2 regions of the Streptomyces sp. NPDC059787 genome follow, and region 2 is predicted to be linked to the other one. Evidence: riboswitches for the same ligand, from Rfam matches in the RefSeq annotation. Region 2 holds a riboswitch; the other holds the start of a gene.
What was found. Region 2 has a riboswitch for cyclic di-AMP ahead of ACFV5H_RS27845 (C40 family peptidase). Riboswitches for the same ligand answer to the same signal wherever they lie in the genome.
Positions count from the first base shown of each region.

Region 1 (4,456 bases), on a different contig from region 2:
TCACTTTTTCCTCGCACGGGCAGCTTTCCCCTTTTACGGGCAGCATAAATAGTCCCCGAGAAATGCTCCCTCTTTGTATACGGCACCCGTGTTAATGACGAATGCTCGGCATGTTTACGGCATGTTGCGAGTTCCTCACACGGTCCGCGCGGCCGGCTCCGGAGGCGAAACGCAGGCGGTGCCCGGCGCTCGCCCGCTCGGTGTGCAGCGCCGTGACCGACCGCGCGCGGTCGCCGTCGCCGCGCGCCACGGCGTCCACGATCGCGCCGTGCTCCGCCCAGTACTCGACGGGATCGGACGGCCCCTCGGCGGCGTACATCCAGGCGATCTTGTGCCGCAGCTGGGTCAGTGTCGAGGTAAGTGCCGGGCTGCCGGTGGCCTGGGCGAGCGTCTCGTGGAACCAGCCGCTCAGGGAGCGCAGGTCGTCGCTGTTGCCCTGGCGGGCGCGTTCCTGCCCCAGCCGGACCAGGCCGCGCAGCACCTTCAGATGGGCCTCGGTGCGGCGCTGGGCCGCGCGGGAGGCACCGAGCGGCTCGAGGAGCATGCGCATCTCCAGCAGGTCGGCGGCCTCCTGCTCGGTGGGTTCCGCGACGCACGCGCCCGCGTGCCGCCGGGTCACCACGAATCCCTCGGCCTCCAGCGTGCGCAGCGCCTCCCGGACGGGGACGCGGGAGACGCCGTAACGGCGGGCGAGCACTTCCTCGGTGAGCCGGCCGCCGCGCTCGTGGACACCCGCGACGATGTCGTCCCGGATCGCCGTGCACACCGAGTGCGCGGGAATGCGCATGACGAACCTCCGGATTAATCCCCGTGAAACGCCGACGATTGACGTGTGTTCCGCGACTCTATTGCAATCGGCGGTAATTCACGACGGCGGGCCGGAATCCATGCATATTTTTTGGACAAGCGTTGCGGCGGTTCCCGGAAACACCGATGCCCCGGCTCGGGGAGCCGGGGCATCGGGAAGCGGACGGGTCAGAGGTTCACACCGTGCGCGCGGAGGTAGGCGACGGGGTCGAGGTCGGAGCCGTAATCGGCGCCCGTGCGGGCCTCGAAGTGCAGATGCGCGCCCGTGACGTTGCCGGTGTCGCCGGAGAGGCCGATCTGCTGTCCGGCGGCCACCTGCTGGCCCACCGAGACGCCGATGGACGACAGGTGGGCGTACTGGGTGTACGTGCCGTCGTGCATCTTGATGACGACCTGGTTGCCGTACGAGCCGCCCCAGCCGGCCTCGACGACGGTGCCGACGCCGACCGACCGGACGGAGGTGCCGCTCGCGGCGTGGAAGTCGACACCGGTGTGGCTGCCGGAGGACCACAGCGAGCTGCCGGCCTGGTAGCCGGTCGAGACGTACGAGCCGGGGATCGGGGAGACGAAGGTGTTGAGGCGCTCGCGCTCGGCCTCCCGGGCGGCGCGCTCCTTCTCCGCGCGGGCCTCCTCGGCCGCCTTGGCGGCCTTCTCGCGCGCGGCCTCCTCGGCGGCCTTCCGCGCGGCGGCCTCGGCCGCCTCCCGGGCGGCCTCGTGCTGGGCGGCCGCCTGGGCGTCGATCCGGTCGGCGATCGCGTCGCCGAGGGTGACGACGGGCGTGAGGCCGGTCTGTGCGGCAGCGGGCTCGGCGGCGAGTGCGGGGGCCGCGAGGGAGCCGACGACGCCGGTGGTGGTGAGCGCCGCGACGCCCGCCACGCGGGCGGTGCCGCGCTGCGTCCGGCTGGGACGACGGTGCTTGCCCGGGGCGCGGGTGAACGCCATGTACAGGCTGGTCCTTTCCTTCCCTCTCGCCTACCGGGTTAGCTGACGGGTTCGGAGCAGGAAGGTCTCCTACGGGCCCCCTCGCGACACGCGCGGGCGTCCGATTCACCCCAGGGACTGCGGTGGGTCCCCGGCTCCCCTGGCTCGCGCCGTAGGGGGACTCGGCGATGACTGTCCGGTGCCGCGGATGCGGCGCACTGCCCGACGAACAGCCCGGATGACGCTAAGCGGGCCGTCTCCCGATCCTCAAACGAATCCCGGTTTTTGTAGCGCATCCCACAGGTCAGACGGGCAACTTCCGCCCCGATTCGGGCATAAGCGGGCCCTGATGACTTTCGTGTCACCAGGGCCCCACGCGCGCGTGCGTCCTCGCCGCTCGCTACTCGGCCGTCACGACGGTGACTTCGCCGATGCCGAGGGCCTCGACGGGTGCCTTGATCTGCGCCGCGTCACCGACGAGGACGGTCACCAGGCGGTCCACCGGGAAGGCGTTCACGACGGCCGCGGTGGCCTCCACGGTGCCGGTCGCGGCCAACTGCCGGTACAGGTCGGCCTGGTAGTGGTCGGGCAGGTGCTGCTCGACCTGGTCGGCCAGGGTGCTCGCGACGGCCGCGGCGGTCTCGTACTTGAGCGGCGCCACGCCCACGAGGTTCTGCACCGCGACATCGCGTTCGTCGTCGGTGAGCCCGTCGGCGGCGAGCGTGCGCAGCACCGTCCACAGGTCCTCGAGGGCGGGGCCGGTGTTCGGGGTGTCGACGGAGCCGCTGATGGCCAGCATCGCCGCGCCGGTGCCGTCCGGGGCGGACCTGAGGACCTGGCCGAACGCCCGTACGCCGTAGGTGTAGCCCTTCTCCTCGCGCAGCACGCGGTCCAGGCGGGAGGTGAGGGTACCGCCGAGGCAGTACGTGCCGAGCACCTGCGCGGGCCACACGCGGTCGTGCCGGTCCGCGCCGACACGGCCGATCAGCAGCTGCGTCTGGACGGCGCCGGGGCGGTCCACGATCACGACGCGCCCGGTGTCGTCGGCGGCCACCGGCGGAACGGGCCGCGGCTGCGCCGAGGAGCCGGTCCAGGCGCCCAGGGTGTCGCCGAGCAGCGCGTCCAGGTCGATGCCGGTGAGGTCGCCGACGACCACGGCGGTCGCCGTGGCGGGGCGGACGTGCTTCTCGTAGAAGGCGCGGACGGCCGCGGAGTCGATGCCGGTGACCGTCTCCTCGGTGCCCTGGCGCGGACGCGACATACGGGCACTCGCCGGGAACAGCTCCTTGGAGAGCTCCTTGGCGGCGCGGCGGGAGGGGTTGGCCAGCTCGTGCGGGATCTCGTCGAGGCGGTTGCGGACCAGCCGCTCGACCTCGCTGTCGGCGAACGCCGGCGCCCTGAGCGCGTCGGCGAGCAGTCCGAGTCCCTTGGTGAGCCGGGAGGCCGGGACCTCCAGGCTGAGGCGGACGCCGGGGTGGTCGGCGTGCGCGTCCAGGGTGGCGCCGCAGCGCTCCAGCTCGGCGGCGAACTCCTCGGCGGAGTGCTTGTCGGTGCCCTCGGAGAAGGCCCGCGCCATGATCGTGGCGACACCGTCGAGACCGGCCGGCTCGGCCTCCAGGGGCGCGTCGAGGAGCACCTCGACGGCGACGACCTGCTGACCGGGGCGGTGGCAGCGCAGCACGGTCAGGCCGTTGTCGAGCGTGCCGCGCTCGGGGGCCGGGAAGGCCCAGGGCTTGGCGTCGCCCGCCTGCGGCTGCGGGTGGAAGTCCATCGTGGCGAGCTCGGTCACTTCGCCGCCTCCTCGTTCTCGTCGGTGCCGGCGGCTGCGGCGGCTTCCTCGGTGTCCTCGGCGTCTCCGGCTTCCGGGGCGACGGGCTCGTAGACGAGCACCGCGCGGTTGTCGGGGCGCAGGCGGGCCTTGGCGACCTCCTGCACCTCCTCCGCCGTCACCTCCAGGACGCGCTGTACGGCGGTCAGGGCGAGCTGCGGGTCACCGAACAGGACCGCGTACCGGCACAGTTCGTCGGCGCGGCCGGCGACCGTGCCGAGCCGGTCGAGCCACTCGCGCTCCAGCTGGGCCTGCGCGCGTTCCATCTCCTCCGCCGTGGGGCCCTCCTCGGCGAACCGGGCGAGCTCCTCGTCGATGGCGGTCTCGATGACCGGCACCTCCACGTCGCCGGACGTCTTCACGTCCAGCCAGCCCAGGGAGGGGGCCCCGGCCAGCCGCAGCAGGCCGAAGCCGGCGGCCACGGCCGTACGGTCGCGCCGTACCAGCCGGTTGTAGAGCCGCGAGGACTCGCCGCCGCCGAGGACGGTGAGCGCCAGGTCGACGGCGTCGCACGCGCGCGTGCCGTCCTCGGGCAGGCGGTAGGCGGCCATCAGCGCACGCGCGGGGACCTCCTCCTCGACGATCTCGCGCAGCTGCCCGCCCATGACGTCGGGCAGCGAGCCGTCGCGCGGGGCGGGTTTGCCGTCGTGGCCCGGGATGGAGCCGAAGTACTTCTCGATCCAGGCGAGCGTCCGCTCCGGGTCGATGTCGCCGACCACGGAGAGCACGGCGTTGTTCGGCGCGTAGTACGTGCGGAAGAACTGGCGGGCGTCCTCCAGGGTGGCCGCGTCCAGGTCCGCCATCGAGCCGATGGGCGTGTGGTGGTACGGGTGGCCCTCCGGGTAGGCGAGGGCGGTCAGCTTCTCGAAGGCGGTGCCGTAGGGGACGTTGTCGTAGCGC
Region 1 is NZ_JBHWHX010000008.1:101,568-106,023, forward strand. Features, by position in the region: gene ACFV5H_RS10085 (GntR family transcriptional regulator) at 92-787, opposite strand; gene ACFV5H_RS10090 (M23 family metallopeptidase) at 976-1,749, opposite strand; cyclic di-AMP (ydaO/yuaA leader) riboswitch at 1,762-1,926, opposite strand; gene ACFV5H_RS10095 (M16 family metallopeptidase) at 2,129-3,517, opposite strand; gene ACFV5H_RS10100 (M16 family metallopeptidase) at 3,514-4,456, opposite strand, start outside.
Region 1: linked by a shared signal. The riboswitch ahead of ACFV5H_RS10090 (M23 family metallopeptidase) and the one ahead of ACFV5H_RS27845 (C40 family peptidase) in region 2 are both predicted to bind cyclic di-AMP.

Region 2 (4,456 bases):
CTGGTCTTCTCCTCCGGTTACGCGGCCAACCTCGCCGCCGTCACCGCGCTGGCCCCGCTCGGCTCCAGGATCGTCTCCGACGCGGGCAACCACGCCTCGCTGATCGACGGCTGCAGGCTCGCCCGCGGCACCACGCAGGTCGTGGCGCACTCCGATCCCGACGCCGTGCGCAAGGCGCTGGACGGGCACGACGGGCCCGCGGTCGCGGTGTCCGACACGGTGTTCTCGGTGGACGGCGACGCCGCCCCGCTCACCGGGCTCGCCGAGGCGTGCCGGGAGCACGGCGCGGGTCTGGTGCTCGACGACGCGCACGGTCTCGGTGTGCTCGGCGACGACGGACGCGGGGCCCCGCACGCGGCGGGACTGGCGGGCGCCGACGACGTCGTCGTGACGGTGACGCTGTCCAAGTCGCTCGGCAGCCAGGGCGGAGCGGTGCTCGGCCCGGCCCGGGTGATCGGACACCTGGTCAACACGGCCCGGACGTTCATCTTCGACACGGGACTCGCCCCCGCCGCGGCGGGGGCGGCCCTGGCGGCCCTGCGGCTGCTGCGCCGTGAGCCGGGGCGCGCGGCACGGGCGGGCGAGGTGGCGCGGCAACTGCACTCCCGGCTGACGGCCGCGGGTCTGGAAGCGGTGCGCCCGGACGCCGCGGTCGTCTCCGTGCGCGCCCCTTCCCCGGAACAGGCCGTGCGATGGGCGGCCGACTGCCGGGCGGCCGGTCTGTCCGTGGGCTGCTTCCGTCCTCCTTCCGTGCCCGACGGTGTCTCACGGCTCAGACTGACCGCCCGCGCGGACCTGTCCGGGGCGGAGATCGAACGCGCTGTACGGGTGATCGGCGAGACGCGGCCATGAGTCGGCGGGACACGGCCGTGCGTCGCCCGACGACGGGCTGACCGGTCGGGTCGTCAGCCGACCGCGGTCACGAACTCCGTCCAGCTGGCGGGGGAGAAGAGCAGCGCGGGCCCGTCCGGGGCCTTGGAGTCGCGCACGGCGAGCAGTCCGGCCAGGGGGCCGGCGGCCGGCCGGGCCGTCTCCACGCAGTTGTTCGCCCCCGTGCTGTAGCTGCTGCGCAGCCACCTCACATCGCGCAGTGCGAGGCCGGAAGGGATGGTCCGAGGCGGTACGGGCATCGTGCCTCCTTACGCGCCGGCGGCTGCGCCGGCGATGAAATCCAACGAGTCCTCGGGTGAAAGGGCGTGGATCGAGAGGGCGTCGAAGGCCTCCGAGTACACCCGGAGGTCTTCTTTCCGCTCCAGATGGAGGCTACTCGTCAAGTGGTCGAGAACAACCACGTCCAGATCAGAAGTGCGCAAAAATGAAAAGATTACGAAAGGGCCGGTCACGCCGATGTGCGCGCCGGCGCTGAACGGCAGGACCTGCAACCGCACCTGGGGCAGCCGGGCCGCCTCGACCAGCCGGTTGAGCTGACGGGCCATCACGCCGGGACCGCCGACCTCCCGGCGCAGCACCGCCTCGTCCAGGACCGCGCTGAGCTCCAGCGGCGGCGTCGCCCGCAGCACGTCCTGCCGGGCCAGCCGCACCTCCACCAGCGCGTCCAGGCGCTCCTCCGACGCGTCCTCCAGGGCCGCCTCCGTCACGGCGCGCGCGTACTCCGGTGTCTGCAGCAGCCCCGGGATCACCGTGGTCTCCAGGGTGCGCATCGCGCTCGCCTGCGACTCCAGGCTGATGAAGTCCCGGTAGGTCGGCGGCAGTACGCCCCGGTAGGCGTGCCACCAGTGATGCCGTCCGTCGCCGTCACCGGAGCCCGACAGCACCAGCAGCAACTCCCGCAGCTGCGGGTCGGCCACGCCGTAGGCGTCGAGCAGTAACCGCACGTCGGCCGGTTTCACCCCGCTCGTACCCGTCTCGATCCGGCTCACCTTCGACTGGTGCCAGCCCGCAAGGCGGGCCGCCTCACCGCTGGTGAGTCCCGCCGAGGTGCGCAGCGCGCGCAGTTCGGCACCCAGTTTCCGGCGGCGCACCGCGGGACCGTGCTGCATGGACTTCTCCTTACTCCTTCCGGGTCGCCCGGATACGGTCTCCCGTCGCAGAGTTCACCGTTTTGAGCGACAGATATATGCACATCTTGGTGGATCGCCGTCCTGCGCCGTGCGGGGATGGCAGTCTGGCGGCGAAGCACCAGTGCGGGACCGTACTCGAACCATCCGCTCCGTGTCGGACTGCGGCCCCGTGGGAAAGGGACGACGTCGCCATGGCAGACCATCTGGAAGCATCCGTCACTCTGCCGAGCGATCCCGCCTCGGTGTCGGCCGCCCGTGCCCATGTGGTGGGCACGCTGGAGGAATGGGGCATGCCGGCGGACGCGGAACTGTGCGACACCATCCGGCTGATCGTCTCCGAACTCGCCACCAACGCGGTGCAGCACACGTTCGGGCAGTCGCCCACGTTCACCGTGGACGTCGTCCTGGTCCGTGACGAACGGGTGCACATCGGTGTCACGGACAGCCACCCGCGGTTCCCCAAGCGGCTGCCCGCGGCGGTCCAGCAGGACAACGGCCGCGGGCTGGTCATCATCCGCTGGCTGACCGCGGAGTGCGGCGGCAGGCTCAGAATCCGCCCCACGCGCGAGGGCGGCAAGACCGTGTCGGTCGAACTCCCGTGGACCGTCCAGGCCGCCGAGGCGGTCACGGCGGCGGGACAGCAGGAGCAGTGACCGGGCGGCGGTGCCCCGGGGCACCGCCGCCCGCCGCGGTCACCTCACCCGGCCGTACGAGACGCTGCGGGTCCAGATCTTCTGCAGGCGCACCACGTCCCCGGTCTTCGGGGCGTGCCAGATCTTGCCCTTACCCGCGTAGATGCCGACGTGGTAGACGTAGCCACCCGAATGGAAGAACACCAGGTCTCCCGCCCTGCGGTTCCCGGCGGAGATGTGGCGCGTCTTGTTGTACTGCTGGGCGGCGGTGCGCGGCAGCTTCTTGCCCGCCTTCTTGAACGAGTACAGCGTCAGACCCGAGCAGTCGAACCTGTACGGTCCCGTGGCGCCCCATTTGTAGGGCGAGCCCTTCTTGGAGGCGGCGATGTTCAGCGCCTTGGTGGCCAGGCCCGCGGCGGCCGCCTCCGAGGCGGCGCCGGGGACCATGATGGAGCCGCCCACGGCGGCCAGGGTGAGGGCCGAGGCCGTGCCGGCCCGGGCCATGAGAGACGGGACACGATTGAGCGCAGTCATGCGCAACCCTTCGTCAGCCGCCTGTGAAGGATGACCTGTCGGATTCGGGCTGGCGAAGTGGCCCGGCCGCACATGTGCGGCTTCACCCCAAGGACTGCTCGGAACTGACGTCCCGGCGGCCCGTCGTGCCTGGGTCCTCCACTCCTGCCGATCCACTCCTGTCGACCGGTCATCCGGGCGGCGGCAGGACTCGGCGTCCGCCCGGATCGCCCCGCCGCGGCGGCGGGGTCTTGTCGTCAGTCAGGGATCTTGGCTCATGGCGCGATCGAAATCCCAACGGAACGTGGGGTTTGTGTTGTTACTCACCAATCACCCGTTCGGGTGGACGCCTCCGTGTTCGGGCCCCCGCCGAGGGCCCGGGGGAGCCGCGGACCAGGGGTGGAAAGCACCGTTCCGTCCGTGCGGTACGCGCGTTGCGCAACTCCGTGCGCCCGAAAACAGCAGGTTCGTCTACGCCGGACGGGGGTACGCCGTTTGGTCCGTTTCAACCCCCGGCCGGGACGCACCGCCGACCGGGGCCGCCGTCCGGGGCCGACGGGGGTCAACTGCCGGGGGCCGGCGGCAGCGTGACCCTGGCCGTGCGCCGTTCGCCGTCCAGCACGCGCAGGGCCCGGGCCAGTGTGTCGGAGTGCAGTTCGCTCTCGCCGCGCCGGTGCATCAGGGTCAGCGCGTCGCGCAGCGCGACGGCCTTGCCGACCAGCGCCTGAGCCGCGCGCAGTCCGCGGTAGGTGTCACCGCCCAGGGCCGGGTTGACCCGGCCGAGCAGGTCGACGGCCTCGAGGTAACGGTCGATCAACTCGGCCTCCGCGCGGGTCAGCGCGGGCAGCGGCGGCAGCTCCGGTGGCAGCATCCGCGGCTCACCTCGCGCCGGAGGCGGGGAACAGGTTCCTGCGGCCGGGCACGATCCGGTCCGCCAGGCCGTACTCCACCGCCGCCTGCGCGTCGAGGACCTTGTCCCGCTCGATGTCCGCCCGGACCTGCTCCGCGCTGCGGCCCGTGTGCCGGACCAGGATCTCCTCCATCCGCGACCGGATGCGGACCAGCTCCTCGGCCTGGATCGCCAGATCGCTGGTCTGTCCCTCGACCGGCTCCAGGAGGGAGGGCTGGCGGAGCACCAGACGGGAACCGGGCAGCAGCAGCCGCTTGCCCGGGGTGCCGGCGGCCAGCAGCAGCGCGGCGGCGCCCTCCGCCTGGCCCAGACAGATCGTCTGCACGTCGCAGGAGACGTAGCGCAGTGTGTCGTAGATCGCCGACATGGCGTGGAAGGAG
Region 2 is NZ_JBHWHX010000035.1:74,887-79,342, forward strand. Features, by position in the region: gene ACFV5H_RS27825 (8-amino-7-oxononanoate synthase) at 1-852, shown strand, start outside; gene ACFV5H_RS27830 (DUF397 domain-containing protein) at 906-1,130, opposite strand; gene ACFV5H_RS27835 (helix-turn-helix domain-containing protein) at 1,140-2,000, opposite strand; gene ACFV5H_RS27840 (ATP-binding protein) at 2,213-2,674, shown strand; gene ACFV5H_RS27845 (C40 family peptidase) at 2,714-3,187, opposite strand; cyclic di-AMP (ydaO/yuaA leader) riboswitch at 3,191-3,393, opposite strand; gene ACFV5H_RS27850 (hypothetical protein) at 3,729-4,037, opposite strand; gene ACFV5H_RS27855 (ATP-dependent Clp protease proteolytic subunit) at 4,045-4,456, opposite strand, start outside.